DNA from 4 places in the Parashewanella sp. 2304DJ23-3 genome. Region 2 is predicted to be linked to each of the others. Evidence: predicted binding sites of a transcription regulator. Region 2 holds the regulator's gene; each other region holds the start of a gene.
The links. The regulator sigma-54, encoded in region 2, starts transcription at its own class of promoters, with help from an activator protein. The targets are predictions, from matches to a motif close to GTTGGCACGNNNNTNGNNT.

Region 1: a site for sigma-54 is predicted at 6,298-6,316, ahead of AC1EU2_RS16380 (DUF4097 family beta strand repeat-containing protein). Genes of this name have one in related genera too.
Region 3: a site for sigma-54 is predicted at 2,325-2,343, ahead of flgF (flagellar basal-body rod protein FlgF). Genes of this name have one in related genera too.
Region 4: a site for sigma-54 is predicted at 1,791-1,809, ahead of AC1EU2_RS00230 (YccF domain-containing protein). Genes of this name have one in related genera too.

What each region holds. Positions count from the first base shown of each region.
Region 1 covers NZ_JBWQOH010000011.1:71,550-79,611, reverse strand. Annotated here, with positions in the region: gene AC1EU2_RS16410 (hypothetical protein) at 124-1,206, opposite strand; gene AC1EU2_RS16405 (class I SAM-dependent methyltransferase) at 1,289-1,942, opposite strand; gene AC1EU2_RS16400 (hypothetical protein) at 1,935-2,306, opposite strand; gene AC1EU2_RS16395 (tRNA-uridine aminocarboxypropyltransferase) at 2,342-2,935, opposite strand; gene AC1EU2_RS16390 (2-isopropylmalate synthase) at 3,027-4,181, shown strand; gene AC1EU2_RS16385 (M14 family metallopeptidase) at 4,294-6,123, shown strand; gene AC1EU2_RS16380 (DUF4097 family beta strand repeat-containing protein) at 6,377-7,240, shown strand; gene AC1EU2_RS16375 (GIY-YIG nuclease family protein) at 7,299-7,589, opposite strand; FMN riboswitch at 7,651-7,849, shown strand; gene ribB (3,4-dihydroxy-2-butanone-4-phosphate synthase) at 8,003-8,062, shown strand, end outside.
Region 2 covers NZ_JBWQOH010000001.1:1,229,367-1,237,428, forward strand. Annotated here, with positions in the region: gene AC1EU2_RS05410 (HPr family phosphocarrier protein) at 88-357, opposite strand; gene rapZ (RNase adapter RapZ) at 350-1,201, opposite strand; gene ptsN (PTS IIA-like nitrogen regulatory protein PtsN) at 1,198-1,641, opposite strand; gene hpf (ribosome hibernation-promoting factor, HPF/YfiA family) at 1,644-1,931, opposite strand; gene AC1EU2_RS05430 (RNA polymerase factor sigma-54) at 2,004-3,479, opposite strand; gene lptB (LPS export ABC transporter ATP-binding protein) at 3,528-4,259, opposite strand; gene lptA (lipopolysaccharide transport periplasmic protein LptA) at 4,256-4,813, opposite strand; gene lptC (LPS export ABC transporter periplasmic protein LptC) at 4,800-5,357, opposite strand; gene kdsC (3-deoxy-manno-octulosonate-8-phosphatase KdsC) at 5,354-5,914, opposite strand; gene AC1EU2_RS05455 (KpsF/GutQ family sugar-phosphate isomerase) at 5,916-6,893, opposite strand; gene mlaF (phospholipid ABC transporter ATP-binding protein MlaF) at 7,189-8,001, shown strand; gene mlaE (lipid asymmetry maintenance ABC transporter permease subunit MlaE) at 7,988-8,062, shown strand, end outside.
Region 3 covers NZ_JBWQOH010000002.1:11,699-19,760, reverse strand. Annotated here, with positions in the region: gene flgC (flagellar basal body rod protein FlgC) at 1-5, shown strand, start outside; gene flgD (flagellar hook assembly protein FlgD) at 15-710, shown strand; gene flgE (flagellar hook protein FlgE) at 811-2,196, shown strand; gene flgF (flagellar basal-body rod protein FlgF) at 2,381-3,124, shown strand; gene flgG (flagellar basal-body rod protein FlgG) at 3,136-3,924, shown strand; gene flgH (flagellar basal body L-ring protein FlgH) at 3,935-4,612, shown strand; gene AC1EU2_RS05955 (flagellar basal body P-ring protein FlgI) at 4,631-5,722, shown strand; gene flgJ (flagellar assembly peptidoglycan hydrolase FlgJ) at 5,754-6,719, shown strand; gene flgK (flagellar hook-associated protein FlgK) at 6,771-8,062, shown strand, end outside.
Region 4 covers NZ_JBWQOH010000001.1:39,582-47,643, reverse strand. Annotated here, with positions in the region: gene AC1EU2_RS00240 (6-carboxytetrahydropterin synthase) at 1-390, shown strand, start outside; gene AC1EU2_RS00235 (M23 family metallopeptidase) at 470-1,300, shown strand; gene AC1EU2_RS00230 (YccF domain-containing protein) at 1,320-1,730, opposite strand; gene AC1EU2_RS00225 (1-aminocyclopropane-1-carboxylate deaminase/D-cysteine desulfhydrase) at 1,907-2,821, shown strand; gene AC1EU2_RS00220 (hypothetical protein) at 2,827-3,000, opposite strand; gene AC1EU2_RS00215 (isopenicillin N synthase family dioxygenase) at 3,623-4,462, opposite strand; gene AC1EU2_RS00210 (bifunctional methionine sulfoxide reductase B/A protein) at 4,930-5,829, shown strand; gene AC1EU2_RS00205 (DTW domain-containing protein) at 6,055-6,525, shown strand; gene AC1EU2_RS00200 (SulP family inorganic anion transporter) at 6,635-8,062, opposite strand, start outside.

The DNA of each region.
Region 1 (8,062 bases), on a different contig from region 2:
TATCACAACATCATTAGACTTTTGCGCTTAGTTTCATAGAATTTACCTTATAGCAAAAATGTGATTGAAGTATAAGGTATCTAATAGAGGTTATTCATTCTTATGTAACACGGATATTTTAATCTACCCTTTAAGGGTTGAAACGGGGTTAGGTTTTGCGCTCAATATGTATTTTTGTGGAATAACTGAAACACACTTCTTATATTCGGCTTCCGTATAATTAAACGCAATTAAGCCAACACCGTTTGTTGGTTTCATTTTAAAATAATCGTTTAACTTTAGATCTAACTTCTGTGCATTAGCAAATTTGGAAATGATGTCTTGATGTTGGCATCCAATCAATACAACTAAGAATGGTTCATTTATTGATTTAGAGAGAGAGCAAACTTCAGTAATCATTTCACTGGTTGCTGCACTGAATAAATAAATTGGCTTTTCCCCTTCATACCCCTTGATTACGTTGTTTAACTTACATTTTTGTACATGAGTACCAGCAAACGTATCGCCCGGAACTTTTTTATCTGTTGCTTTTACATTTAGTTTTGAAGCAACTAATGCAGCGGTTAAATGTGCTTTTCCAGCTCCAACTTCAATAAATGGCTTTTCGAAGTGTGCAAACAATTCTGCAAAATCTTGTGCAAACGTAGAACTGAAGACTTGATACAGCTGGCTGCCTATCTCAAAGAAGTTACAAACATGCGCAATAAACTCTTGGCTAAATTTATTACCAGATAGGAAAACAAATTCGCCTTGCTGCTCAAACGTAACATCTAAAGCCGCAGTTAAATCTGAACACCCTCCAAATCGTTCTGGAATAACATTTTTCCTAAGTATATTCGCAACTTTGAGTGTTTCTTTCATCGAGGAAGTTTGAGCTAATGTAGGCGCAACCTTTGGTGAAATGTCCCTTAATATTTCCATAGCTCTAATTAACTCAGACATAGCAATCAACATCTTATCTGAATTTACCTTTGAGACGTCATGGTGATTAACTTGATTGCGGATCACTCTAATGTACTTCATATATTCCAACGAATTGATTGGTCCATATTGAGAGTACAATTCATCAAGCTCTTCTATACCTTCAGGAGGACTGTCAAAAACACTCTGTGAAGCAGTATCTCCGGAAAGATCTACTTCAACTTTTTTTTGCTTTTGGATCCATTCAGGACTTAAAGATCTCAAACCATGATTAGAAACCGACATAAAAAATATTAAACAAAAAAGTCATAAGTTAATTATATCAAACTGTTCATAAAGTCATCATTAACTCATTATTTAATATTCTTTATTTTTGGAGGTTATATTTCCAAAAAAGCACAACATCCTTTTCAATACATTTAAACTTCCAATTGAATGAATCGGCCAACCATTCGAAGGTAGCAACAGAATAAAAACAGATATGAGTTGGATCATTCTTATAATGCCAACGACTAAAAGCCTCTTTATCAATCACTCTTTTGGTCATCAATGCTAATTGTCCATTTGCTGTTAACAAGCGATTAAAGAGTTCAAATGTACCTTTGGCATCATAGATATGCTCGATCACTTCAGTCGCTGTAATAAAGTCATATTGCTGCTCAAGAACAGACTTATCATTAGCATAAAAGAGATCATAATTACTCATAGCAATACCCGCTTCTTGTGCCATTTTGCTAAGCACTCGACCTTCGCCACAGCCAAAATCTAAGCCCAATTGACTAGAATCGACTCTTTCTAAAATAGGATTTAAACAGCGAGATAAAAAGCATCGATAACCTGAATCATCATCTTGATTATCGTGTTTATCATACTCGGCTTTTTCTTGCTCAACAGTAAGATGAAATGACTTGGGAACTTGAACGAGCTGGCAATGCTGACATTGCCAATATTCACGTTGTTTATCTTGATGGTAAAACGTTAGGGAAGGCTGTTTGCACAACACACAGCATTGATCAGTCATACTTGTCTATTTTTTTCTCTTTTTTGGCTGCTTGCTTAGCATCATGCAGCTGTTTTGACACACGTTTTTTTTGATCAACAAACTGTTTTTGAGAACGCTTTATTTGCTCACTTTCCCAGTCTGGTCTCAGCTGATTTTGCTGTACTTTCAACTCACGTTTTTGAATCTCTGAATTTGCTTGCTGAGCTTTTTTTAGTTGCAACTGTTGCTCTGCACTATATTCCGTCAGCTTTTGTTGAGGCTTTTCTGCAACTTTAGGCGTCCATTTAAGGCGTTTTTTTTCTGAAGCCTGAGCAGGGAATACAAACATGCTGATCAACATCAGTGAAAGTATAACGAGCGACAGTTCCGTTGTCTTTGGCATAACATGGTTCCATTTGCTATCTATAACGCATTGATTTAGCGATATCGTTTTCGTACATCAGCAGGCATAGCCGCCAATTGCTGGGCTATCATAGCATCAAACAAATTTAAAAGTGGAGAAATATTCACCGTTGGCTCTAAGGTCTGAATCCCGAATGCAGCGGCTTCAAGACTCGATAAACTATCACTGCGACTGGCTTTACGAATTTTGTAATTAGACGGTCTGTCTGGCGCAATGCTCAAGTGCGTAAACGCTAATAACCAAGGATTTAACATCAGCATCTTATGCGCTTTTCGCCACGTGCCATCAAGCACAATTAATATCGCATTTTCATTCGACTGGGTGTCACTGATATCTCGGCTGTTATCCGATGGATAAAGCAAATAGACGGGTTTACTCTGTGAAGTTAACCAAGCTCTTAATTCAACAAAATCCGCTTCTGATTCACCCACCACGATTTGTATGTTGGATAAACTCAGTGGCAACAGTCTTACCGAGTTTTTTGCATGTTTCACTTCTGATGGATGCTGCAAAATAATAAGGTGAGTTTCACAATTCACCTTTTCTGCATGCTCACACAAGCAATGAGAAGCAGGAAACTGACAATTTGAACAAAGATGACGTGCCATAAACCATTGAAATAATGAAACCAGTACTTATTTTATCAAGAATTTTTTAAAGCAACTATAGTTATAGCAGGCTCAATAGCAGGGATTCGCTATGAAGTGTGCTGAAACAATTACCATTTTTGATACCACCTTGAGAGATGGTGAGCAAATGCCAGAGGTCTCTTTCTCCCCCGCCCAAAAATTAGAGCTTGCGATTGCTCTACAAACCTTAGGTGTTGATGTCATTGAAGCCGGGTTCGCCGCCAGCTCTGCTGAAGAGTTTAGGGCGATTGAGTTAATGGCAACACATCTAAAAGGTACTGGTATTTGTTGCTTAGCTCGAGCATTGAATCAAGATATCGATACCGCAGATCAAGCGATTAAATCGGCTGAGCGCACTCGAATTCATACTTTTATTGCTACCTCTAACATCCATATGCAATACAAGTTAAAGCTCGAACCACAAGAGGTTATCGATCAAGCCGTATCTGCGATTAAACATGCCAGAAACCTGTGTGATGAAGTTCAATTCAGCTGCGAAGATGCCAGTCGTTCTGACTTTCAATTTCTCTGTAAAATTATTGAAAAAGCCATTGATGCCGGTGCCTCTGTCATTAATATACCTGACACGGTTGGTTACGCTTTACCGTTAGAATTTGGTATTTTAGTCAGAGGACTGATTGACAGTATACCCAATGCTGACAAAGCCATTTTCTCTGTTCATTGCCACAACGATCTTGGGCTTGCTACGGCCAATTCATTGGCAGGGATCCAATCTGGAGCAAGACAAGTTGAGTGTACCATCAACGGACTTGGAGAGCGTGCAGGCAACGCCGCATTAGAAGAAGTCATCATGGCGATGAAAACGCACCCAAGACAATTTTCTTATGCGACGAAGATTAAAACACAGCACCTCATTTCATGTTCCAAAGCCGTTGCAGCTGCCGCAAACACTCAACCACAACTCAACAAAGCTATTGTGGGTAAAAATGCATTTAGGCACGAATCAGGTATTCATCAAGACGGCATGCTCAAACATCCGCAAACCTATGAAATTATCTCTCCACAATCGGTTGGGTCAGCAGAGCACCAGTTAGTAATGGGAAAGTTGTCTGGTAGAAATGCGTTACTCAATAAAATGAACGAGCTCAACATTACCTTGCAATCAAAATCTGACTTTGACGACTACTTCCACAACGTAAAGCAAGTTGCAACAGAACAGCAGGTATGTGACAACACATTAATACAGCTTTCGAAAAAGTATTGAAACGGCAGACTCTCATCACCATGAACAAACTGTTTTAAGTTAAGCGGTTGCACTCAGTTAGCGTATCGGCAAAGATACTCAATAATTATTTTTATTGCTACGGATTGCTACCATGCGCACCGCTCTCGCTGCTTCACTCTTATTGTCTTCACTCAGTGGTTTTGTTTATGCTGCTGACGATAATGTTCCTGTCATTAATGAAACCTATGTAAACGATCCCTTTTTGCCACCACAAATCACTTGGCATGGAAAAAGTGAAGCCTTATTACAATCGACCGATAACCCATGGGTCACAGACTTTGAATTATCTGGTTATATCGACAGTCCGAATTATCAACGCACCTTTGAGTGGCTTGACCGACTCGTTGAGAGCAGTGACAAACTCAATAAAATCAGTTTAGGTAAAAGTCCTCAAGGTCGTGATATTTGGATGGTGATAGCCACTCAATCGGGTATCAATGATCCTCAAACGCTCAATAAAAATAGTAAACCAACCGTATTGGTTCAAGCGGGCATTCACGCAGGTGAGATTGACGGAAAAGATGCTGGTATGATGCTACTCAGAGACATCGTACACGGAGGGAAAACAGAGCTATTAAAAAACGCTAATTTGCTCTTTGTGCCTATCTTCAATGTCGATGGTCATGAACGCACTGATAAGCATAATCGAGTCAACCAACGTGGTCCTATCTCCATGGGTTGGCGAACTAATGCCAATAACCTTAATTTAAATCGAGATTATGCCAAAGCCGACACCCTTGAAATGCAGCATATGCTCAAGGCGATCAACACTTGGCAACCAGATCTTTATATTGACGTTCATGTTACTGATGGCATTGATTATCAATATGACGTGACCTATGGCTACAATTTATCAGTCGGCTTAAGCCCCGCCAGTTTTGATTGGCTGGAAAATATCTACAAACCGCAAATTGATGCCGCCTTATCCGAACAAGGTCATATCCCTGGTCCACTCGTGTTTGCGATGGACAAAATGGACATCAGCAAAGGCATGGCGTTATGGCATGCTTCCCCACGTTATTCAAACGGCTATGGTGATGCGAGACATCTGCCGACTATTTTAATTGAGAATCATAGCCTAAAGCCTTATAAACAACGTGTGCTCGGCACTTATGTCATGCTTGAGCAAACGCTAAAAACTTTAGCGAGCAACGGCACAAAGCTGAAAGCCGCAGTATCTAAAGATAAATTTGCTTATCCACAACGCATCACACTCAACTGGAAATCAGAGCAACAAACAAAAGGCTGGGATTTTAAAGGCATCGAGTACCATAAAGAACTCAGTGACATCAGTGGTAAAGAAGTGGTTCGTTGGACAGGAGTCCCTAAACTCTACCCGAACTTACCCGTGATTGGCCGAACGGCAGCTGACGTTACCATCAACCGACCAAGTGCTTATTATGTTCCGCCACAATGGCAACAAGTTATCGAGCGCTTAGCCATTCACGGTATTCGTATGACTCGCCTTGAACAGCCGACCTCTAAAACACTACAGCAATATAAATTTGCACGCCTTACTTTTGCAAAGACTTCTTATGAAGGACACTTACAAGTCACAGCGACGCCAACGTCTTCACAACAACAAGTGATGCTACCAGCTGGTACGGTAAAAATTGATACCGAGCAGCCATTGGGCAATTTGGCCATTTTACTGCTAGAACCTCAACACAGTGATTCTTTGTTCCAATGGGGTTTCTTTAATCCTATTTTTACTCGAACTGAATATATTGAAGACTATGCTGTCGAGCCATTAGCGCAAAAAATGCTGGCTGCGAACCCTAAACTGCAAACTGAATTTAATGAAGCACTAAAAGATAAAACGTTTGCTGAAGACTCCAAAGCCCGTTTGCGTTGGTTTTATGAGCGCAGTCCATACTATGACAAACAATATTTAATTTATCCGGTATTGAAAGAACTCTAAATTCATTATCTTCTTTCAAGTTGCTCATATCGCCAAATTCACTGTCTGAATTTGGCGATATTGACTCATTTGTTATTTTCACCATTAAGTTGCGGTTTCAATGCATTAGTGTCCGCTTTCGAATCGAGCACGTTTTCAAAATAAAATAAAAGCCCACAAATCAACAACTTAATATTTGGCACGTTAGCTGCTAATACTTAACCAACTGATTAAATAAACAAGAATTACAGCATTAGGATTAAGGACAACCACAATGAAATTGAAAACACTTGGGATCATCATTGCAAGTAGCATTGCACTATCAGGCTGCATTATTAACGTAAATGGTAAAACATCTGGACCTACTCATAAGGAACATAAGTCCTTAGAACTTAATGCCAGTAATTTATCTGCATTTAAAGCTGCTGTTGGTGCAGGTGAATTGTCCATTAAAGGTGTCCGCGGACAGACTGATGTCCGAGTTGAAGCGGACATTAACACCTATGAAGATGTAAGTTACACATTAACGCTTGAAAAGTCAGGTAATAAAGCCGAATTGGTTGCTGAATTCGACAATAATTTTAGCTTCAATCGTTCGCCTTACATTGATTTAGTGGTGACAGTACCTCAACAAATGATGCTGGACATCCATGATGGCTCAGGACCTATTGATATCCGTGGCGTCGATGCTGATATCAATATTAACGATGGCTCTGGCAGCATTGATTTGGTGGGTGGCCAAGCAGTGAGCATTCAGGATGGCTCTGGCTCCATCTCAATCAGCAATGCCAAGCAAGACATTGACATCGCCGATGGCTCAGGTGGAATTGAAATCGATGGCGGTCAAAATATTGATATCAACGATGGTTCTGGCAGCATTTCGGTGAGTAACACCAATGGTAAACTCGATATTGATGATGGTTCTGGCAGTATCGATATTGAGCATATTGGTGGTAACACAAGGATTAACGATGGTTCTGGTTCGATTACAGCACATCACATTAACGGTAAAGTCACCATTGATGACGGCTCAGGCAGTATTGATGTCGAATACACCAAAGGGTTAAAAATTATTGATTCAGGCTCAGGCGGCCTACGATTCAAACATATTGATGGGCCTGTATCTGTCGACGAATAAGACAAGGCTTGTTGTAAATAAACTTCCCGACGCAAAACTGATTAATAACCCTATCTCCCTATTTCTCAGTTTTGCTCCCCGTTGCGATTAAGGTTAATTTTTTTGCTCGAGGCATTTTTTTAATTTCAATTTCTCGTTTAAGTGCGGCGCTTTTATCATTAACTTGCTCACGATAACGCAACTCCAGCGGTCCTTTTCCCTTCAAAAACTTGGCAGCCTTAGCCCCACCCTGTTGGTGCTCCCGAAACCGTCGTTCAACATCTGTCGTACACCCGGTATAAAGTAAGCCTTTGTGAGTCTGAATGATGTATACCCACCATGGCTTTGTTTTGAACTCGTTGTTATCCATTCAATTTCACTTCTAGCCCTAATAAGCGCATACTATACCTTGCTAGCAATACAGTTTGTTAGCACATTCTCAGGGCGGGGTGTGATTCCCCACCGGCGGTGATCAAAGTGATTTGTAAGCCCGCGAGCGCCTATTCAACTTAAATGATGAATAGGGACAAGCAGATTTGGTGAGTGCTGACGCTTTACGTTTAAGCATAATTCCAAAGCCGACGGTGTTGCTGTTTTTTAATAGCTCAGTCCGGATGGGAGAGAATAATAGACAATCAGCGAACATGCCTCTCATTAGGTGGTTTCGCTATTTCTGTTGCGCTTTTTACTAGCGGCTTTTCATCATGAAAAGTCGTCGGCAAAACGGCGCTATTCTTCATTGCCCTGATCCAATATTTCAACGTTTTCTAAAAGGAAAATATTATGGATCAGTCCAATCCAACTTTAGCGGCGATCAGCCGTGTCGATAGTGCGATTAGTGCG
Region 2 (8,062 bases):
CTTTTGGGCGGTGTGGAGTGCAACTCCACGACTTTATAAACTTCTCAGAAGTTTTACTAAGCTAATAAGAAGCAAGCCTAAAAGACGTCAACACCCTTCTTCAAACTTATCCTCAATCAACTGACAAACCGCATCTAATGCAGCTTGAGCATCATCACCCTCAGCGATCACAGAAATGGTTTTACCCATGCCACTCTCAAGCATCAACAAACCTAAAATACTGGAAGCCGAAGCCGACTTGTCGCCTTGCTCAAGGGTGACACTCGCATCAAACGTCGCCGCCAACGTGGCAAGTTTGGTTGCCGCACGGGCATGCAAACCCAGCTTGTTGGCAATAACAACTTCTCGTTTAAGCATCAGCAGAATCTAACTCTCTGTGGCTCGCTGAAACATTATGTTTGCCTGCTGAAAGGTGACGAGCTATTTGCTCTGTGACATACACCGAGCGATGCTGACCACCTGTGCAACCAATCGCAATGGTGAGGTAACTGCGATTATTACGCTCTAATTGCGGGATCCACGTTTCAATAAAATTAGTGATTTGCCAGATCAGCTTATTGACTAACGGTTGACGTTGTAAGAACTCCTGCACAGGTAAATCAAGCCCTGTCATCGGTCTTAACTCAGGCTCCCAATGCGGATTAGGTAAGAATCGAACGTCAAACATGAAATCTGCATCATTCGGCATTCCGTGCTTGAAACCGAAAGACTCAACGTTTATCACGAGATCTTTTTCAACTTGCCCAAGTAAAATTTCACGAACTCGATCACTCAGCTCGTAAATATTTAAGCTAGATGTATCAATATAATGATCCATCATCTTAGAAATCGGTGCTAATAACTCACCTTCTAATTTGATCGCTTCAGGCAATGTCACATGATGTTTGGATAATGGATGAAGACGGCGCGTTTCACTGTAACGTTTAAGGAGTGTTTGATCATTTGAATTCAGAAAAAAGCTACTTATTTCGATATCATTAAGTTTCTCTAACTGCTTTTCAAGGATCTTATCTTGCTCTGGTAAATTACGTACATCGACACTGATTGCGACGAGCTCATTATCCGGTTTAAGTTGAGAAATAAGATCACCAAGCAAAGGTACAGGCAAATTATCAACACAGTAATAGCCTAAATCTTCAAGCACACGCAGTGCAACGGATTTTCCTGAGCCACTTCGTCCTGAAACAATAACAAGCTTCATCCCGTAATCACCTGATACAACTCTTCTTCATCATGGCTTTTACGCAACTGCTTTAATGTCTGTTTGTCACTTAACTTTTCAGCCATTGCAGAAAGCGTGCTTAAATGTTCTTGGCATTGATCTGACGGAACCAACAGCGCAAATAAGATATCAACTGGCTGTTTATCAATTGCTTCAAAAGCAACCGGCTGCTCACATTTAATCAAAGCGGCAACAGGCTCTTTAATGCTGTCGATACGACCATGAGGAATAGCGATACCGTTGCCGATACCAGTGCTCCCCATTTTTTCGCGTTTGAGTAAGCTCTCGAAAATTTCTTGAGCCGAAAGTTCTGGGTACTTCGCAGCGATAAGATCACTGATAAGTTCGAGAACTTTCTTTTTACTGCCTGGAGTTGCACAAGTGGTGCACTCCGGCTTTAAGATGATGCGTAATTCCATCGTTAATGTTTGATCAACTTTTCTTTGTGTTTAATCACTTGGCGATTAATTTTATCAATTAATATATCAATCGCTGCATACATATCATTATGCTGTGATTTTGCATATGCCTCACTGCCATTCAATGTAATTCTGGCCTCGGCGGTTTGTTTTGAACGCTCAACGTTCAACACGACGCGCACATTATTGATCTGTTCTATTCGACGTTCAAGTTTTGCAAATTTTGTGTTCACATATTCTTTTAACGACTCGGTAATCTCGACTTGCTGTCCCGTGATTTCTACGTGCATATCCTATGCCTCCTAGCGTTATTTGAATGGTTAACTTTTCAAAATTTCTCTATACCAACTCTTATTGGTATTTTACAAACTCTTTCTCTGATTTGATGGTGGGATCATCATGGCTTCACGATATTTAGCAATCGTTCGACGTGCAACATTAATCCCTTGCTCGTTCAGTAATTGTGCCATTTTGTTATCACTTAATGGCTTCTTCGTATTTTCAGCATCAACTAACTTTTTAATGAAAGCTCGAATAGCTGTTGATGAGCATTCACCGCCATCTTCAGTACCCACATGACTAGAGAAGAAATACTTAAGTTCATAGATCCCTCTAGGAGTATGCATGTATTTTTTCGATGTCACCCTTGAAATGGTCGACTCATGCATCTCTAACTCTTCAGCAATGTCATTAAGCACCATCGCTTTCATGGCTTCAGGGCCATATTCAAAAAAACCTTGCTGCTTTTTCACAATCTCATTGCATACTCGCAAAATAGTATCGTTACGGCTTTCAAGGCTTTTAATAAACCACTTTGCTTCTTGCAAATGTCCACGAACAAACTGGCCATCCGCCTTATTTCTTGCCCCTTTAGCCATCGCTGCATAATGCTGATTCACATTGATCTTAGGCTGTGTGTTTGGGTTTAATTCTACAGTCCAACGGCCATTTTTCTTCATTACTGATACATCAGGTGTAACGTATTCATCTTCTTTTTGGCCTACAGACAACCCAGGTCTTGGGTCTAAACTTTGAATTAAATTAATCGCTTCTTTTAGCTGTGGCTCTTTAAGCTTAGTTTTTCTCATCAAAGTGCGAAAGTCACGAGTCGCAATTAATGGTAAATATTCTAAAACCATTAACTTCGTCTGCGCTAAATACGGTGTGTTCTCGTCCATTTGTGATAGCTGAATATGCAAACAATCACCGACATCACGTGCAGCAACGCCCACTGGGTCAAAGTGCTGTACACGTTTAAGTACAGCTTCAACTTCATCAAGCTCAATTTCTGGATCGCCTAAAGCGATGAGAATATCTTCAGTTGTTTGAGTGAGGTAGCCACGTTCATCGATGGCTTCAATGATCGCCGTTGCAATGGCGAAATCGATATCAGAAAAAGGGGTAAGGTTTTTTTGCCATTCAAGATGCTCATATAAACCATGGCTGGTTTCACCATGAAACGACGTTTCATCATCAGGCATTAAAGCGCCGGAACTGGAATTGGGGGCGGCGGTATAAACTTCGTCCCATGTTGTATCAACTGGAAGTTCGTCAGGCATTGAGTCTTGAGTCATGGTTTCTGACGTTTCGACTGCTGCGTCTTCAATAGGAACTTCTGGTTCTTCACCTTTGGCTTCTGATTGCAGCTGTTGTTCTTTAATCGACTCTAATGATTCGAATTGCTCGTCTTCCATTTCTAATAATGGATTGGACTCTAAAGCTTGTTGAATTTCTTGTTGTAGCTCTAACGTCGAAAGCTGAAGCAAGCGAATGGCTTGCTGAAGCTGTGGCGTCATGGTTAGGCTTTGACCCATCCTGAGCTGAAGTGACGCTTTCATGTTACCGCTATTCCCTTTTTGTTCTTGTTACGGCTTCAATGCCGCTCACTATAACGTGAATTGTTCCCCTAAGTACACTTCCCTTACGTGTTTGTTGTCTAAGATCTCGCTAGGGGCACCTTCTGCAATTAAGTCACCATGACTTACAATATAAGCATGCTCACACACATCCAGTGTTTCACGCACGTTATGATCAGTGATCAATACACCTAAACCTCTTTCACGTAACTGCTCGATAATTTTCTTAATATCAATGACGGAAATAGGATCTACACCAGCAAATGGTTCATCTAAAAGAATAAACTGTGGGTTTGCCGCTAATGCGCGCGCAATCTCTACACGACGACGCTCACCACCCGATAATGACATACCTAAATTGTCACGAATATGTGTTATATGGAATTCTTCAAGTAGATGTTCAAGCTGCTCTTCACGCTCATCTTTAGAGAGCTCTTTACGAGTCTGCAATACAGCCATGATGTTATCGTATACGGAAAGCTTTCTGAAAATACTCGCTTCTTGAGGCAGATAACCAATGCCCTTTCTGGCACGTAGGTGCATAGGGTCAAGCGTAAGATCATCATTGTCGATAAAGATCTGACCCTTGTCACTTTTAACTAAGCCAACAACCATATAAAAAGTGGTGGTTTTACCCGCACCGTTAGGCCCAAGTAAGCCAACAATCTGCCCAGTCTTAACGGTGAGACTGACATCTTTAACAACTTGCCGACTTTTATAGCTTTTGGCTAAATGCTTTGCCGTGAGTGTTTTTTGGGTCATTGTTTTTTCTCGGCTGACTTCTTAGGCGATGTTTCTTTTTTATTTAAGCTATCTTGGTAAGTTTCTGCTGGAATGATGGTTTGCACTCGGCCTTTATCTTTACCGTTAGCGCTGCCTTCAGCTTCAACATGCTGATTTTCAACATTATAGCGAATAAGGTTCGCATGCATTTTTATGCCACCTACATCTAAACGCGCATCACCGCTTAAGACTAAATCACCTGTTTTCTGTTCGTATGCAATCTTAGTCGCACTTGCAACTCCTAACTTACCGTCATCTAAAACTTGACTGAACTTAGCAGGTTTACCCGTTGCAATAAATTGGCCGTTGCCTGTTTTTTTATCTTTCGTTGCACTCATGTCATCTGCGGTAATTTTAATTGACCCCTGTACGATCAATACATTGCCGCTATATACCACTTGGTTTTTCTTTATGTCACCTTGAGAAGCATCAGCACTAATGTTCACTGGTTGCTTCAAATCATTTAGTTTTGCAATCACAGCTGAACTGCTTGCAATGAGCAACGAAAAAATAATAATGTTACTTAGTTTCATAAGTTCCTGTTACCTGACTTTTTAAGCGCACCGTTTCCTGATTAAAATCAGCATATAACCCACGGCCCTGGCTATTAAATCCGTTACCTTTAATGTAAACCATTTCATCTGACTGCATGGTCTTAGTTTTTAGATCCATCTGCAAATGTTTGGTTATCACACTTTGAAGCGGCTCTTGTTTATTAACTGCTTTTATTTCAACCGAGTTATCAAGATAAACTTTACCCAGCATTTTTTGCAGACGCCCTTGTTCTGCCGTTACTCGCCATGGGGAATGAATGTCGTCACCATAAATGAGATACACAGGCTTTGAAAAGAGCGTTAAATCTTTATCTTGGTAGTGTTCCATATGCTCAGCGGTCACTCGGCTGCTCAATTGCCCTTTTTCGTCATAAGCAACACTATCTAACTTAGTCGCAGTATAATCAGGCAACTCTATCTTTGAAGTCACCTGTTGCTTTTGCCCTTGTTTCACTTGTACCTGCCAGTACAGATACAAAGCAGTACTGAAAAAGATCACAATGGCAATCGTTACTCGATTCATACACTCATACCTTGAGCAGACTCAAATAAACCTTGGCTTTGTAAAATTAAATCCGATAGCTCTCGCACAGCACCATAGCCACCTTGAGTAAAGGTCACCATATCCACATTTTGGCGAACATATGGATGACCATCAGCAACACACACTGAAAAGCCCACTTGATTCATTACGGGCAAATCCACCATGTCATCACCAATATAAGCGACTTGTTGTGGCTTAATGTTTAACTGCTCAAGTAGTTCTTGATAAGCGATAATTTTATTATCAACACCTTGGTAAATTTTGGTTACACCTAGGGCTGTCATACGATTTTCAAGCAATTGCGATTTACGTCCCGTAATCACAGCTAATTCAAAACCGGCATTTAACAATGATTTTACGCCAAAACCATCACGAGTATGGAATGCTTTTAATTCTTCACCACTGTTACTGAGATAAATTCGGCCATCAGAAAACACACCGTCAACATCAAAAATCACTAATTTGATTTGCGAGGCTTTATCCCAATTTTGCTGTGAAATCGGACCGTATAGACTTTGCTTTACTGCTTCAGTCACCTTAAATGACTCCTGATTTAACCATATCTAACATATTCAATGCACCAACCGGACATTGTGCGTCATCCACTACTATGAGTCCATTGATGTTTTTTTGTTCCATAATGTTTAGCGCTTCTGCTGCTAAAATATTTTCATGGACTGTTATACAGTTTGCTGTCATGACTTCAGAAATCGTTGCAGACGCTAAATCAACTTTGGCATCAATCACTCTTCTTAAATCACCATCGGTAAAAATACCTAACAACTTATTTTCATCATCAACAACCGCCGCCATACCTAAACTCTTACGGGAAATTTCATACAGCGCTTCAGTGATGATCATATCTTTACTGACCAACGGCAGTTGATCGCCTTTATGCATGACGTCTTCAACTTTAAGCAGCAACTTACGTCCCAAGCTCCCACCAGGATGCGATAACGCAAAATCATCAGCCGTAAAGCCACGAGCCTGCAATAGAGCAACGGCTAATGCGTCCCCCATCACTAACGTTGCAGTAGTACTAGAAGTCGGTGCTAACCCAAGTGGACAAGCCTCTTCAGGTAAACCAATACAAAGATGAACTTGCGCATTAACTGCCATCGTCGATTTCGGCTTACCTGTTATTGAAATTAAAGGTAAACCCAGACGTTTAATGACTGGAAATAGAGTCAGAATTTCACTCGACTCACCCGAATTAGAAATGGCGATCACGACATCATTATCGGACAGTACACCTAAATCACCGTGACTGGCTTCTCCTGGGTGCACAAATACTGCTGGCGTGCCTGTACTGGCCAATGTTGCTGCAATTTTATTGCCGATATGACCAGACTTTCCCATCCCCATAACAATGACCTTGCCTTTGCATTCGAGGATTAAATCACAGACGTCAGTAAAAGCATCAGAGTCTACATATTGATATAAATTCTCAAGTGCGCTTTTTTCAATATCAATGACTTGTTTACCCCAACTACGGAGTTGTTTGCTATCGGTCATATTCATCTCTTTGATATTACAACAACTTAGTATTTCAGTTTTCTTTTGCGAAAACAGAAACAATAACATAACGGAATCTTTTCAATTATGCGCATTTTCGCTGGTATTGGATTAAATTGAAAGAGCTAGCACAGAAATCTCATTTTTGAGTTTGAACTTTTACTCAAATTTGTCATTCAAACTGTAAGTTACTGTGTCGATTGTATTGTAGATTTCTGGACATTTACGTACAATCGATCTTCTTTGCTCACAAACTAATTTGTTGAGCTAACTTGTTGATATGTTAAGGCTCTGCATGGAGAAAAAGGCGCAAACGCTGGTCGAAGTCCGCAATATGAGTTTCAGTCGAGGCCGTCGAGAAATTTTCGATAACCTGAACCTCACCATCCCTAAAGGTAAAGTTACTGCCATTATGGGGCCAAGCGGAATCGGTAAAACCACGTTATTAAAGTTGATGGGTGGGCAGCTTACACCAGACTCAGGACAGGTACTTTTTGATGGAGAAGATATCCATCAAGCTACGCGTAGTCACTTGTTTCAGTTAAGACAGCGTATGAGTATGTTGTTTCAAAGTGGTGCGTTATTCACCGATATGAATGTGAATGACAATGTCGCTTTTGCTTTAAGAGAGCATTCCAAACTGCCTGAAGCACTGATTGATAAGATTGTTGCAATGAAACTTGAAGCTGTTGGTTTGAGAGGTGCGGGTAAATTAATGCCAAACGAACTCTCTGGCGGCATGCAACGCCGTGCAGCCTTAGCAAGAGCGATTGCCCTTGAACCAGAGCTAGTGATGTATGATGAGCCTTTTGCCGGACAAGATCCAATTGCAATGGGCGTTTTGGTTAAGCTCATTAAAGAGCTGTCAGACTCGCTTAATTTAACGTCTGTTGTTGTTTCTCACGATGTTGAGGAAGTGCTCAGTATTGCCGATTACGTTTATGTTGTTGCAGACAAAACAGTAATCGCAGAGGGTACACCTGAATCGTTACGAGATTCAGACAACCCACAATTAAGACAGTTTATGGGGGGGGAGCCAGACGGTCCAGTACCATTCCACTTCCCTGCAACAGATTACAAAAAGGAGTTACTCGGTGAGTCTATTTGATTCAATCGCTGACTTTGGAAAAAATGCACTGGGTATCGTCTCCGGTTTTGGTCGTGCTGGT
Region 3 (8,062 bases), on a different contig from region 2:
AGTAGGAGTAGGTTATGAATGACATTAACTCTACAGGTAACCCTTTTTTAGACAGTTTACGGCTGCCAGAGCAATCGGAAACGCCAGAGCCGAATAACAATCAGTCTCTGACACAAGATGATTTCTTTTCTTTGTTATCTCAGCAGTTGGCATATCAAGACCCTTTTAAACCTGTTGATAACGATCAGATGATTGCGCAAATGGCGTCATTTTCAACTGTTGATGGGATTGGTAACTTAAACAAAGAAATTTTGAACTTGAATCAAACTATGAGCTCAAGCCAAGCGCTTCAAGCTTCAAGTTTGGTTGGACGCAAAGTTTTGATCCCAACAAGTTCGGGTAATGTTTCAGCCACAAATCCAGAGCTTAGAGGTGTGGCTAGTACAACATCGCCAGTTGAAACGATTAACGTTCGAGTGGAAGACAGTAAAGGTCAGTTGATCACGACCTTCGAAGCCGACGGTAGCGACGGTGGCAATATCGAGCTTAAGTGGGACGGGAAAGATAAAAACGGCAACCCTGTTGCAGAAGGTGAGTACACCTTAAAAGCCAGCGGGATTGTTGATGGTGAAACACAAGATTTGCCAGTTTCAACTTATGCACACGTAAGTAGCGTTTCACTGGGTACTGCTCAGACTGGAGCCATCCTTAATTTGGCAGGCGGAAGTGCCGTTAAATTGAGTGATGTGTTAGCCGTTTCAGAAACTTAGAAAGAACACAAGAAAAGCCGATTAAACCGACTTTTCATATTTGGAATAAGAATTTGGCGAGGATTCGCCAGTTAAATCTTGATGCAGAACAGGGGGACTTATGTCGTTCAACATCGCCTTAAGTGGCATTGAAGCCGCACAAAAGGACTTAAACACTACCGCCAATAATATTGCAAATGCCAATACCATTGGTTTCAAAGAATCACGTGCTGAGTTCGCTGATGTTTATGCAAATTCAATTTTTTCGAACGGTAAAACAAATGTTGGTGGTGGGGTGACAACGACTCAAGTTGCTCAGCAATTCCATCAAGGTAGTTTGCAGTTTACCAACAACGCACTTGACATGGCGATCAGTGGCGGTGGCTACTTTGTGACCTCTTCAGATCAAAATTCACAGGATTTAACATTCACTCGTGCTGGTGCGTTTAAAGTGGATTCTGATGGTTTTATGGTTGACTCAGCGGGTAACTTTTTAAGAACCTTTCCAGTAGATAAAAACGGTAATTCGACATCAGTGAGTTTGACAACCACTGAACCTGTTAGAATTCCTGACACCGCAGGACGACCTGAGCAATCGACTAAAATTGATTTGCAAATGAACCTGAATGTTGCGGAAGACTCTAAAGATCCAGCGGCGTTTGACCCTGAAGATCCTGAAACGTTTAATAACTCAACATCAATTACATTTTATGACTCACTAGGTGAGCCGCATGTAATGACAACGTACTTTGTGAAGCCTGAAAATGCTTCCCATAATGATGGAAACAATTGGGTTGCCTTCTATGCCGTTGATGGTGAGCCAGTAGATGTTGCTGGTGCTACTGCTACTTATGATGTTGATGTGGATGAGAATGGAATCCCTGATGGTACTCCTCGAAATGCTACAGCAACGAAGCCAGATAGCGTGCCTGCTACTGACTGGCAAGGCGCTGTACTGACATTTGATAATGTCGGTGGTTATACGGGTAGTACACCAGCAACAATTAATACGGTACCATTAGGTGTTACTGGCGCTAACGTACTTGGATTAGGTGCTGATGGTACACAGGCCTTGAACATTGAATTTGACAACCCAACGCAATTTGCGGCACCGTTTGAAGTCACCAAGTTAAGCCAAGACGGCTCGACTGTCGGTCGTTTGACGAATGTTGAAATTGGGGCTGATGGACTGATTAATGCAAGTTACAGTAATGGTTCAACCATTCCATTATCACGTGTTGCATTGGCAAGGTTCCAGAATGAGCAAGGGTTAACTCAGGTTGGTAATACGTCTTGGCGCTCAAGTTTAGATTCAGGGCCTGCACTAGCGGGTGAAGCTAACAGTGGTACGCTAGGCAGCATTCGTTCTTCAGCTCTTGAACAATCAAACGTTGATTTAACGACTGAGCTTGTTGATTTAATTTCAGCACAGCGTAACTTCCAAGCTAACTCGAGAACGTTGGAAGTTAACAGTACACTGCAACAAACGATTTTACAGATTCAATAAATCATAAAGTTTATTTGTTACATTAAAGCCATTGCCTCCGCGGCAATGGCTTTCCTCTTTTTAAAATATCACTTCATTTTTTTTCTTTTTAGACTAGTAAATAGCCGATAAACACTCGGCTCTAATCAATTGGCACGTTCGATGCTTTATTCATCATAAGTATTAAGTTTTGACGGATTGAGTAATGGATAAGCTGCTTTATATCGCCGCCAGCGGTGCTAAACAAAATATGGCTGAATTGGCTGTTCGTGCCAATAACTTAGCCAATGCAAATACCGATGGTTTTAAAGCCGATATGGCGCAAGCTCGCTCAATGCAAGCTTTTGGTGATGGTTTGCCAACACGTGTGTTTGCAATGACAGAGCAACCTAGCGCCAATTTTCAATCCGGTGCAATCAAAACAACAGGTCGAGATCTTGACGTTGCCGTTAAAGGTGATGGTTGGTTAGCGGTGCAAAGCGCAGAAGGTGAAGAAGCTTACACCCGCTCGGGTAGCTTGAGTTTTGACACCACGGGTTTATTACAAAATGACCGTGGTAACCCAATTATGGGGCAAGACGGTCCGATAGTGTTACCGCTACCCATCGAGAAAGTAGAAATAAGCCAAGATGGAACCATTACCGTCAGGCCTCAAGGTGCACCAGCTGAAGCGTTAGAGCAAGTTGGTCGCATCAAACTCGTAAATCCTGAAACAGCAGAGCTGATGCGAGGTCAAGATGGGTTATTCAGACATTCGTCGGGGCAGCCTCAACCGATTGATTTAGATGTAGCACTGGAAAGTGGCGCAATCGAAAGCAGTAATGTGAGTGCCGTTGAAGAAATGGTTGCATTAATCGATATTCAGCGTCAGTTCGAGATGCAAGTGAAAATGATGAAAACGGCAGAAGATAACGATCGTGCTTCTGCTCAAATGATGAGAATGAGCTAGGGGAGTATGTCATGCATCCGGCATTATGGATAAGCAAAACCGGGCTTGACGCCCAACAAACAGATATTGCGGTTATTTCAAATAACGTCGCCAATGCCAGTACGGTTGGTTATAAAAAAAGCCGAGCTGTTTTTGAAGATTTACTCTATCAAACAGTGAATCAGGCAGGTGGTATCAGTGCAAATAACACCAAGTTACCTAATGGTTTGAACATTGGTGCAGGTACCAAAGTGGTTGCCACGCAAAAGCAGTTTACCCAAGGAAACATGCTGACCACAGATAATTCGTTAGATTTGATGGTAGAAGGGCCTGGTTTCTTTGAAGTCCAAATGCCAGATGGCAGTACGTCCTATACCCGTAATGGACAGTTCAGTTTAGATGACCAAGGTCAAATTGTAACGTCAGGTGCGGGTTATGTTATTCAGCCTGCGATTACGATTCCAGAAGATGCAACCAGCATAACCGTGTCTGCGGAAGGTGAAGTATCTGTAAAAACTAACGGCGCAGCAGAAAACCAAGTGTTGGGTCAGTTCAGTATGTCTGATTTTATTAATCCATCAGGTCTAGAGCCAATGGGGCAAAACTTGTATTTAGAGACAGGGGCAAGTGGAGCACCCATTCAAGGTACTGCAGCATTAGACGGTATGGGAGCCATTCGTCAAGGTGCGCTTGAAACGTCAAACGTGAACGTTACTGAAGAATTAGTGAACTTGATTGAAAGTCAGCGTATTTACGAAATGAACTCGAAAGTGATTTCAGCCGTTGACCAAATGCTGTCTTACGTTAACCAAAATCTGTAATGGGTGACTGATGATGCGTAGTTTATTTCTTGTTAGCGTGGTTGTTTTACTTTCAGCTTGTAATTCTACTAGTCACAAGCCAATTCCTGATGATCCATTTTATGCACCAGTGTACCCAGATACTCCTCCTACGAGCGTCGAGCCAACAGGTTCTATCTACATGGATGCGGAAGCGGCGAGTTTATATTCTGATATTCGTGCACATAAAGTGGGCGACATCATCACGATTAACCTTTCTGAGGCTACGCAAGCACGAAAAAGTGCGACGAACGAAATCACAAAGTCGAATGCGAATTCGATAGATCCAATTTTCGGTGGTGGTGCCAATATCACTCTTAAAGGGAAGCCACTTGATTTTCGATATAAAGATTCATTTGATACCAGCCGTGAATCGGATGCCAATCAAAGTAACAGTCTTTCAGGCAGTATTTCGGCCAATGTAATGAAAGTACTTTCTAATGGCCATTTAGTGGTGCGTGGTGAGAAATGGATATCCATCAACAATGGTGATGAATTTATTAGAATTACTGGGCTAGTTCGGAGTGAAGACATTCGTCCAGATAACACGATTGACTCTAATAGAGTTGCAAATGCACGAATTCAATATAGTGGAACAGGCACCTTCGCAGAAGCGCAAAAAGTGGGTTGGCTGAATAAGTTTTTCTTAAGTGATTGGTGGCCTTTCTAGGTTATGGAGATCAAGGTGATGAGAATAAAAGTAATACTAAGTTTGCTCTTGATGCTGTTAACCACTGAGGTTTTTGCTCAGAGAATTAAAGACATCTCAAACATTCAGGGTGTTCGTCACAATCAACTGATCGGTTACGGATTAGTGGTGGGTTTACCGGGAACGGGTGAAAAGACGCGTTATACCGAGCAGACGTTTAAAACCATGCTGAAAAATTTCGGCATTAATTTGCCGGACAGTTTTAGACCAAAGATCAAAAATATTGCCGTTGTGGCTGTTCATGCAGATATGCCACCGTTTATTAAGACGGGGCAGAATCTTGATGTCACTGTATCAAGCATTGGTGAAGCCAAAAGTTTACGTGGTGGAACATTACTCCAAACTTTCCTCAAAGGGGTAAACGGAAAAGTGTACGCCATCGCACAAGGCAGTCTTGTCGTCAGTGGTTTTAGTGCTGAAGGGCTCGACGGCTCTAAAGTCATACAAAATACCCCAACTGTGGGTCGTGTTCCTAATGGTGCCATTGTTGAACGAGAGGTGAAGTCGCCCTTTGCAAATGGTGATTATTTAACATTCAACTTACACCGACCAGATTTTTCGTCGGCAAAACGCATGGCAGATACCATTAATGAATTGTTAGGGCCAGATGTTGCAATGCCATTGGATGCGACTTCAGTAAGAGTCAGCGCCCCTCGTGATGCTTCTCAACGTGTTTCATTCTTAGCCGTTATTGAAAACTTAAATGTCGATTTAGCAGCAGAAGCAGCCAAAGTGATTGTTAACTCACGCACCGGCACAATCGTGGTTGGTCAACAAGTGCGATTAAGACCAGCAGCGATTACTCATGGTGGCTTGACAGTCACGATTGCTGAGCAAACACAAGTTTCACAACCTAATGCATTTGGTCAAGGTGAAACAGCCGTGACGACTAATTCAAATATTGATGTCTCTGAAGATTACAAACGCATGTTCTTATTCAACCCAGGAACCACATTGGATGAATTAGTTCGAGCAGTGAATTTAGTTGGTGCAGCACCATCTGACGTACTTGCGATACTTGAAGCATTAAAGTTGGCAGGCGCATTGCAAGGTGAACTGATAGTTATCTAATTATTGGCATTGGAGTTTCGACGGTCTGTTTATGGAAAAGCTAGCAAACGCATCAAACTTTCTCGAACTGGGTGGTTTAGATCAATTGAGATCTCAAGCTCAAAAAGACGAGCAAGGCGCATTAAAAGAAGTGGCAAAGCAATTTGAAGGGATTTTCGTTCAAATGCTGATGAAGAGTATGCGTGATGCCAATGAGGTTTTTAAATCAGACAGTCCGTTTAACACGCAATACACAGCTTTTTACGAGCAAATGCGTGACCAACAGCTTTCTATCGACCTGTCTGACAAAGGTACGCTCGGTATCGCAGATTTGATGGTTGAACAGCTATCACCTGAAACCAGTAAGATAAAACCTGCATCGACATTGCGTAATGATGGGCAATTACCGATTAATGGTGATGACTTACTAACTCAGAAAACACTGCCAAGCCATATAAAAATTAATGATGCTCAAAAAGTAGCCGATAAAGATTTGAATATCATTAATGATGTAGTAAGCGGCAAGATTACGCCGACAGAGGCAAAACAAGGTTTTGCCGATAAGACAGACTTTATAAACCAGCTTTACCCATATGCAAAAGAAGCAGCGGATAAGTTAGGAACACAGCCAGAAGTGCTGATTGCGCAATCAGCGTTAGAAACAGGTTGGGGACAAAAAATGGTTCGCCAATCGAACGGTGAAACCAGCAATAATCTTTTCAATATAAAAGCAACAAATGGCTGGGAAGGAAACAAAGCCAAAGTCAGCACCTTGGAGTTTGAACAAGGTATTGCAGTAAAGCAACAAGCTGACTTTAGGGTTTACGATGGCATCAAACAAAGCTTTGATGACTTCGTCAACTTCCTTTCTAGCGGTGAGCGCTATCAAGAAGCATTAAAAGCAGCAAAACAACCTGAGCAATTTATTAATGGCTTGCAAAAAGCAGGTTATGCAACTGACCCTAATTACACACAAAAAGTGATGTCGGTATTGAAGTCCGTCGTGGCAGGGAAGTAGTGGCATGTATGTTTTTAAAGAATTCAATTTAAGCAGTAAAAGGTACAGCTAATGTCTAATGATTTATTGAATATCGGTCGTAATGGATTATTGACGTCACAATCTCAATTAGCTGTGACCAGTAATAATATTGCCAATGCAAATACCGCAGGTTATCACCGTCAGGTTGCTACACAATCGACACTGGGTGCACGTCAAGTCGGTGGCGAATATTACGGTTCAGGCAGTTATGTTTCTGATGTAAAACGCATTTATAACGAATTTGCTTCTCGTGAGCTTCGAATTGGCCAGTCAACCTTAAGTGAAGCAGAAACCTCTTTTAGTAAGCTCTCTCAATTAGACCAGTTATTTTCAGAAATCGGCAAGTCAGTGCCAAATAGTCTTAATGATATGTTTGCACAAATGAATGGCTTGGTTGATTTGCCCGATGATATCGGTTCTCGCACTACGGTATTAAGCTCAGCTACTCAAATGGCACAGAGCATCAATCAAATGCAAAACCATTTGGATGATCAGGTAAAAAATACCAATGGTGAAATTTCTGGTTCAGTAGAGCAGTTAAATGAACTGAGTAGTGAACTCGCAAAAATTAACCTTGAGCTCAGAGAAAACGGCGGTGAGAACAGTCAACTGCTTGATCGTCAAGAAAGCATCATTCAAGAAATGAGTAAATTTGGCAACATCAGTGTGATTCCGCTCGATGGTGGTGCTAAAAGTATTATGCTTGGTGGCAACACTATGTTGGTAACGGGTGAGTCAGCAACACCACTTGAGGTAAAGACTGGTGATCCATTCCCGAATAGTACCCAAATAGTTGCTAAAGTCGGCGATAAAGAAGTACCGCTTAATGGTAGTAATGTTGGTGGCAGTTTAGGTGCTTTATTTGAGTACCGCGATGATAGCTTATTCAACGCTCAACAAGAGCTTAGTCAGTTTGCTCTAGGTGTTGCAGATGCCTTCAATAAAACACAAGCTGAAGGCGTCGATCTCAACGGTAACTTGGGTAAACCTATTTTTACTGACATTAATGACCCATCAATGAGTTTTGGTCGTGTAGGCGCGAATCCGAATAACACTGGTACGGCTAATTTATCGGTAAATATTGATGAAGTTTCTTCCCTGTCAGGCAATGAATACAAACTTACTTACGATGGAACTGACTATAAGTTAGTTGATAGTGAAACAGGGAATGAGCAAACATTAACGCTAACGGGCAATACTCTTTCTGGCGCTGATGGCTTTAGTGTTGAAATTGATAACCCGACTAATCTAGCCTCAGGTGATAGTTTTACCATTCGCCCTAATGGTAGTGCGGCTTCAGGCATTGCTGTTACCATGACAGA
Region 4 (8,062 bases), 1.2 Mb from region 2:
AATTGCCAGCGTATTGCTCATGGTCACCGCAGTCCAGTTACTATTTATGAAGATGGTGAGGAATCACTTCGCTGGAACCAATATTGGGCAGAGCGTTGGCAAGATATTTATCTTGGTAGTGAAGAGGATCAAGTCGATATTTCTGGATTAGATATTGATGCTGAAGGTGTTAATGATGAAAGCCATTATGGTTTCAGATATATTGCGCCCCAAGGTGAATTTCAATTAGCCATACCTAAAGCGGTAACTGACATGATTCCTCATGATACAACTGTTGAGTTATTGGCTGACTTTATGGCTGAAACACTGCACACCATGAGCCCTGAAAAAAGTTATAAAGTTGTCGCATTTGAAGGCGTAGGCAAAGGTGCTATTGCGTTTAGGAATTAATATTGAATCTTAACTTTCGTTGAGTAAACAGTAAAAACACTGTTATGATTTGGTTTATTATAAATAAATAAGCCAAATCATGACTCGATACATTTCATTTTTTCTCGCTTCATTTTTCCTTTCCTTTTCTGCATTAGCCAACTCAATTCATTTACAGGGTAAATTTGAGCAGGGCAGTCTTATTAAAGGTAATGTTCCTCCTCAATCTCAAGTGTTGTTAAATGGTAACCCTTTACAGGTAGCCAAGTCAGGAGACTTTGTTTTTGGATTTGAGCGCGAAGCAAAGCCAGAACACGAGTTAAAAGTGATTTATCCCAATGGTCTAACGGAGATAAAGCCTTTAAACGTTACCGCCAAAAAATATAAAATTGATCGGGTAAATGGCATCAGTAAGAAAATCATGAAGCCTGACCCTAAAGCGGTAGCAAGAGCGAAAAAAGATGGTAAGCAAGTAAGAGCGGCTCGTAATACTGAGTCGCGACAGATGGCCATTTTTGCTGATTTCATTTGGCCTGTTACTGGTCGAATCTCAGGTGTTTACGGCAGTCAGAGAGTCTACAACGGTAAACCTGGTCGACCACATTATGGGGTTGATGTTGCAAGGATCACAGGGACACCTATTGTTTCTCCTGCTGACGGCGTAATTACCTTGGCCGTACCCGATATGTTTTATTCAGGGGGCACCGTAATTATTGATCACGGATTTGGTGTTAGCTCAAGTATGCTGCACTTAAGCAAGCTTTATGTGAAACAAGGACAGAAAGTGAAACAAGGTGAGCCAATTGCTGAAATAGGTGCGACTGGTCGAGTTACTGGCCCCCACTTAGATTGGCGTTTAAATTGGTACCAAATGAGATTAGATCCAACTTCTATCGTCCCTGATATGAAGTCGGTGATGCAAAAGAAATAATTTTTAATTAAAAATACGATTAATCTGGCTTAGCAACAATAGTTTGGCCTATTGGCGCTAAGCTGAGTAACGCTAACTTTAAGTGAGCAATACCAAACGGAATGCCGATGATGGTTATAAAACACGCTACAGCATGAACCAAGTGGCCAATGGCCATCCAAATACCAAATAATAAGAACCAAATAATATTACCAATCGTACCAAATGCACCCGTTCCAATATCTTCACGTCCACGAGCAACTCGTCTATTCATTTGTTCTTGACCAAATGGCCAGAAAGACAGTTCGCCAATAACAAAACACGCTCGACCGAAAGGAATACCGATAATACTGATGAAGCAAAGGATGCCGACTAACCACCAGGCCAGTCCCATTAAAAAGCCACCCATAATAAACCAAGCAATATTAAAAATGATGCGAAATATAGCCATTTCATCTCCCAATGTCTTCAATGAATTGTGTTTTTTGTAATACTCTACTGATATAGAATATAGCGAAATACATGCCAAAATTTTTAACTCAGTGATTTTATTAGTTAACTCAGTAATTGAATGAGTTCTCTGGTAAAATCACTCAATATTCGAATCGTCTTTTTAGCTAAAATATAATGAAGCTGACCAATAGCCCAGTCGATAAAATCAATTTATTTGGACGCTCCCTTTTCATTAAAAGAGATGATTTATTGCATCCTGAATTCAGTGGCAACAAAGCAAGAAAGTTCAGGTCATTGCTCGACAATCAGTTTCCTGCAGTAAAGCAACTCGTTGGTTTTGGTTCATGCCAAGCGAATTCTTTATATTCCTTATCTTCTTTAGCAAAGTTAAAAGGTTGGTCATTTCGTTTCTACGTCGACCGGATCCCTGAGCATTTAAAAATAAACCCAATAGGCAACTATAAAGCAGCGTTAGGGCAAGGAGCTGATGTTAAAGTATTCCCTGTTGAGCTTAAAGGTGACGTAGAAAAAGAAGCATGGTTATTGCAAGAATATGCTGACAATGCTGAAGTTTTAGTGGTACCAGAAGGCGGACGTTCAGATCTAGCAAGGTACGGCGTTCATCAGTTAGCAGAAGAAATTGCACAATGGGCACTAGAAACAAATCAAATGCCGATAAAAGTCTTTCTACCATCAGGAACAGGAACAACGGCTTTATTCTTACAAGAGTTTTTTACATCCAAAGGTTACGACATTAAAGTACTGACTTGCGCTGTTGTGGGCGATGATGCATACCTAAAACATCAGTTTAATTTGCTTATTGATGATAGCCGTCTACACCCTGAGATTTTAAGTACGCCTCAAAGGTTCCATTTCGGCAAACTTAATAAGAAGTTATTTGATACTTGGTGTGAAGCTAACATGTGCGGGGTTGAGTTTGAACTCTTATATGACCCAGTTGGATTAATAACTCTAAAGCATCATCTTCATAAATTAACAAACACCTCGATTTTATATATACACCAAGGCGGGATATTAGCTAATGAGACGATGCAGTTGAGGTATAAAAGAAAATATAATATTGAATAGCAGATCTAGACGTGGCTGTTAAGCAACCACCTCATGAAATTCAATGCATCACTTTTTTGAGTGAATATTTCTTTGTTTTTTCCTAACTTGTCAGTGTAGACAATGGCATTTTTATGAACAGAAATTGATTTAACAGGGAATGACACATTTATCTGACGATCCTCTATTTTATATGGCATACAGCTCTCCATGCTTTTGTTTGTAGTTATTTAAACATCTAAACTCTAGAATAGAACTAAGAAATTTCAAGTAGTGTTCATAATAGGTAGATAACAATTTTCAAAAATCAAGTCTTAATAAGATAAAATTACTTGCTTTCATATTCTATATTTCGTCACTTTTGTAATTTTATTACGACTTGTTTTACGGCTACGAAGAAGCGTTTGTTATCCTCAAATCCCGTGGACATTGAGCTGCAAGCAGTTATCCACTAAACCTGTGGATAAGCTTGTGGAACAGTGCGTTAAAACGCTCTGTAACCCGCATTGGGACTGCATTGTACTTAAAATGAACTTGAAACAGCGATTTATTAAAAGTTTAATAAAATCAATGCGATAACTGTCAGTGTTAAAGTGACTATAGACAAACAGAAATGTTTCAAAATTGTAAAGATCTGAACATTAAGTACTGTGTATTATTTCGACGAAGATCTCAAAACTAGAGTCTGAAAACACTATAGTCATTGCATTTTACAGAATAATAGTCTGATTTATTTTTTAAAACAGATTCTAATCAATTCTAATTAAATTACATAAAAAAAAATCGCTCAATATTGAGCGATTTCTCATTAAAAAAAGTGTATTAAATAACACCTAATTCTTTTAAGCGCTCCATTAAATATTCATGGGCAGTATATTTGTCTGATAACACGACTTCAGGACGAGGGTGTTGGAACAAAGGCAGTGAAATTCGTGACTTCGTTTTATCCATACCTTCAGGATTAATCACACGATGTGACGTTGATGGGAAATAACCACCAGAAGCTTCTTGAAGCATATCTCCGATGTTAATGATGATATTACCGAAATCACTCGGTACATCTACCCATGACCCATCTTTATCTTGAACTTGTAGACCTGGCTCATTAGCAGCAGGTAAAACAGTCAGTAAGTTGATATCTTCATGAGCTGCGGCACGAATTGCACCGGCTTCTTCGTCACCCGTCATCGGTGGGTAATGCAGCACACGCAATAAACTTTGAGTGCTCTCTTTTACCATGTTAGATAGCGCTTCGGTGTATAACTCGGCAACTTCTTTCGGTGAGTGCTCTTCAATCCAGGCTAAAAGCTCAGCAGCAAACTTATTGGCAGATTCATAATACTTCAAAATATTCTCACGAAGAGATTCAGGAATTTGTCCCCAAGGGTATACATGAAAGTATTCTTTAATGTCTTTAACCGTGTGGCCTTTCGCTGTTTCAGAAATTTCAGCAGGAAAAAAACCGTCTTGAGTTTCAGCGTTGAACTTAAAGTTGTGCTTTTCTTCTGAATTGAAGAAGTCGTGCCACTCTTTATAAATAGCTTCAACCAAATTTTGATCGATAGGGTGGTTTTTTAACACGCCAAACCCGATTTGATGAAGAGACTCAACGAATTGCTGAGCTGCGTCCTTTGCAAGATAATCAATTGCTTCTAATTTCATTGGTATATTCTTATATTATATGTGGAGCGTTGCCCCTATTTGACCCAGGCGTATTGTACTCTGTAGCACAATTAACTGCAAAAACGTGATATTGAAAGCTACTTTAGTTTTAGGGTCTGTTGATCTTTCGTGATTATTTTTGCAGCGATAAATTGGTTATTTTATGCAAGGCAGAGCTTGTACGGTTTGGTTATTACCGACATATAAAACTGTCGTTACTTCGTTTCCAAATAAACAAGCGATAACGCAGTACTTTTATTTTGAAAGAGCGACCAATTTTCGCTTTCTCTTTTTTCGATGCTTTTTAGCGTTCACTGTTCTGTGTTGTGATCAGCTCACTTAGATGACTAAGCTTCACTGCTAACGCCTTGAACAGTTAAACGCAAAAATAGCACAAAATTTAATCCTGAAAGATCAACAGACCCTGGCCTATCTATTAACTAAAGATATATTTTTGGAATTGAACCATGAACAAACTGACTGACTTTGAACGTTATGTTATTGAAGGCAAAGGGACAGAGCCACCTTTTACAGGTGAGTATACTGACCTTGAAGCTGAAGGTGTTTATTTATGTAAAAAATGTGATGCGCCCTTGTATCGCAGCGAACACAAGTTTCATTCACATTGCGGTTGGCCTTCGTTTGATGATGAAATTACTGGTGCGGTAACTCGAGTGCCTGATGCAGACGGAATGCGCATAGAGATCATATGCAGTAACTGTGATGGTCACTTAGGCCATGTGTTTGAAGGTGAGAGGTTAACCGATAACAATATCCGTCATTGTGTTAACTCGGTTTCGATGAAGTTTGAGCCAATTGATCGAACTTTGCAATCCCAGCCTAATCTTGCAACTTTTGGTGGTGGCTGTTTTTGGTGTACGGAAGCTGTTTATAACGTAATGAAAGGTGTGATCAGTGTTACTTCTGGCTACTCTGGCGGTACGGCTAGTGAAGCAAATTACCGTGCGGTATGCAGTGGTAGTACTGGTCATGCTGAGGTCGTGCAAATTGAGTATGACCCTAACGAAGTGGATTTTAAGACCTTATTGCAGGTCTTCTTCCAATCACATGACCCAACCAGTTATAACCAACAAGGTAATGATATTGGCCCTCAATATCGAAGTGTGATTTTTGCGCATAATGCAGAGCAGGCGGCAGAGGCTACTGAGGTGATTCGAGAGTTAGATCAAGCGCTGGTTTACCCTAAACCGATTGTGACTGAGTTGACGATGTTTGATCGATTTTATCCTGCGGAGAATGTTCATCAAGATTATTACGAGTTGAATGGTGAGCAACCGTATTGTCAGATGGTTGTACGACCCAAGGTCGAGAAGTTTAAGCGGGTGTTTGCTGATAAGGTGAAGTGATTGGTTGTTGGCTTCGTTAAGCCATTTATGAAACTAAACCTCTTCGAAGTTTTTAAAGCCGTTAAGTTGCACTCCACACCGCCAAAAGGGGAAGCCTCAAGTGCTTCCTTTTTTATTCTGGTTTAATTTCTTTCATTTTTCCGAAATTACATGATTTAAAAAACTCAGGAATTAACAGATAATTAAACCTGCTGAATTTAGATAGAACTCTAATTAATTTTAAACATGAACATAATCCTCTTAACTCACCAACGTGAAACTTTAAAAAAGACCAATACAGGTATTTTAGTTTCTGACGTGCTGGGTGAAAACGCTCGTGTTGTTGTTTGGGAAAGGAAGAATCCTGAACCTGAGTTAATGGCGCAAATTGTGCTGGGTAAAGTTGCGTTGCTTTATCCTACTGAAGACAGTGACGTAGTCTCTGCGGAATCTGATTTTGAAAGTTATATTGTGCTGGATGGTACATGGCAAGAGGCACAGAAAATTTACAATAAAAGTCCTTATCTAAAAGAACTGCCTAAAGTAAAAATTGAAACTTCAACCGAATCGATTTATCAATTAAGACGCAATCAAAAGCCTAAGGGTTTATGTACTGCTGAGTGTGTGATAGAACTTCTTAAGGCGAAAGGGATAGCGACAAAAGCTGAGAAATTACAGATGAGCTTTGAAGCATTTGTAGCCGAAAAAGCGAATTAGCTTCGCGATAACCTAGCTACTAAAAGGCACAAAAAAGCCGAGTCAGTATATAACTAACTCGGCTTTTTTATCTTAGTCATTAGCTCCCATAACCATGAGAGCATAATTGTTATGAATCTAATTTATCATCTGCAATGTGGTAATGCGGATCTTCAATTAAGTTCACTTCAACCAAATCACCTGCTTTACTCAGCAATTGCTTACAATCGCCACTTAGGTGACGTAAGTGCAAACGCTTACCTTCATTCATATATCTTTCTGCCAATGTATCAATAGCATCAAGAGCTGAATGGTCAGCTACGCGAGAGTTTTGAAAGTCAACAATCACATCATCGGGATCATTCTTTGCATCAAATAACTCTAAAAAGTTAGATATTGAACCGAAGAATAATGGACCATTAAGACGATAAACCTTCCAACCGTTAGCATCAGTGTCTGTTTGTACATTGATGTGTTTGGCGTGTTCCCAAGCGAAAACCAGTGCAGAAACAATCACACCAACAAATACAGCAAAGGCTAAGTCAGTAAATACCGTAACTACTGTTACTAAGATGATGACGAAAGCATCGTGCATCGGTACTTTACGCATTACCTTAAAGCTAGCCCATTCGAAAGTGCCAAGTACAACCATGAACATCACACCAACCAATGCGGCTAATGGGATCATTTCAATAAAGGCTGCACCGAATAGGATGAATGCTAATAAGGCTAATGCTGCAGTGATACCTGATAATCGACCACGACCGCCAGAGTTAATGTTGATCATTGACTGACCAATCATCGCACAACCACCCATAGCACCGAAGAAACCACTGGTGATGTTGCCAATACCTTGGCCAACACATTCTTTGTTACCTTTACCACGGGTTTGGGTCATTTCATCAACAACAGTCAATGTCAGTAATGACTCAATCAAACCAACCGCTGCTAAAATTGCAGAGTAAGGCAGGATAACCATTAGTGTTTCCATATTAAATGGAACAGATGGAATAGAGAATGTTGGTAACGTCCCCGCAATGGTTGCATTCACATCACCACTCATTGAGCGAAGGAAGTCCAATACATTACGTGTATCTAAGTCCATACCAACCACAATAGCCGTTACCGTTAAGATGGCAGCAAGTGAAGATGGAATTGCAGTAGTCACTTTCGGTAAAAAGTGAATGATAAACATGGTTAATGCAACCAGTCCAAGCATGACCATAAGTTGATTTGCCGGTAGCCATTGCATAATGCCTGCTGCGTCAGGGACTTGGAATTGACCAAGCTGAGCAAGGAAAATCACAATCGCAAGACCGTTCACAAAACCTATCATTACAGGATAGGGAACAATACGAATGAATTTACCGAGTTTAAATACACCGGCCAGAACTTGAATAATACCTGCAAGCACAACGGCGGCAAACAAGTATTGAACACCATGCTGCGCTACGAGAGCAACCATTACAACAGCCATCGCGCCTGTTGCACCTGAAATCATACCCGGGCGGCCACCAATAACAGCGGTAACTAAACCCATGATGAAAGCCGCATATAA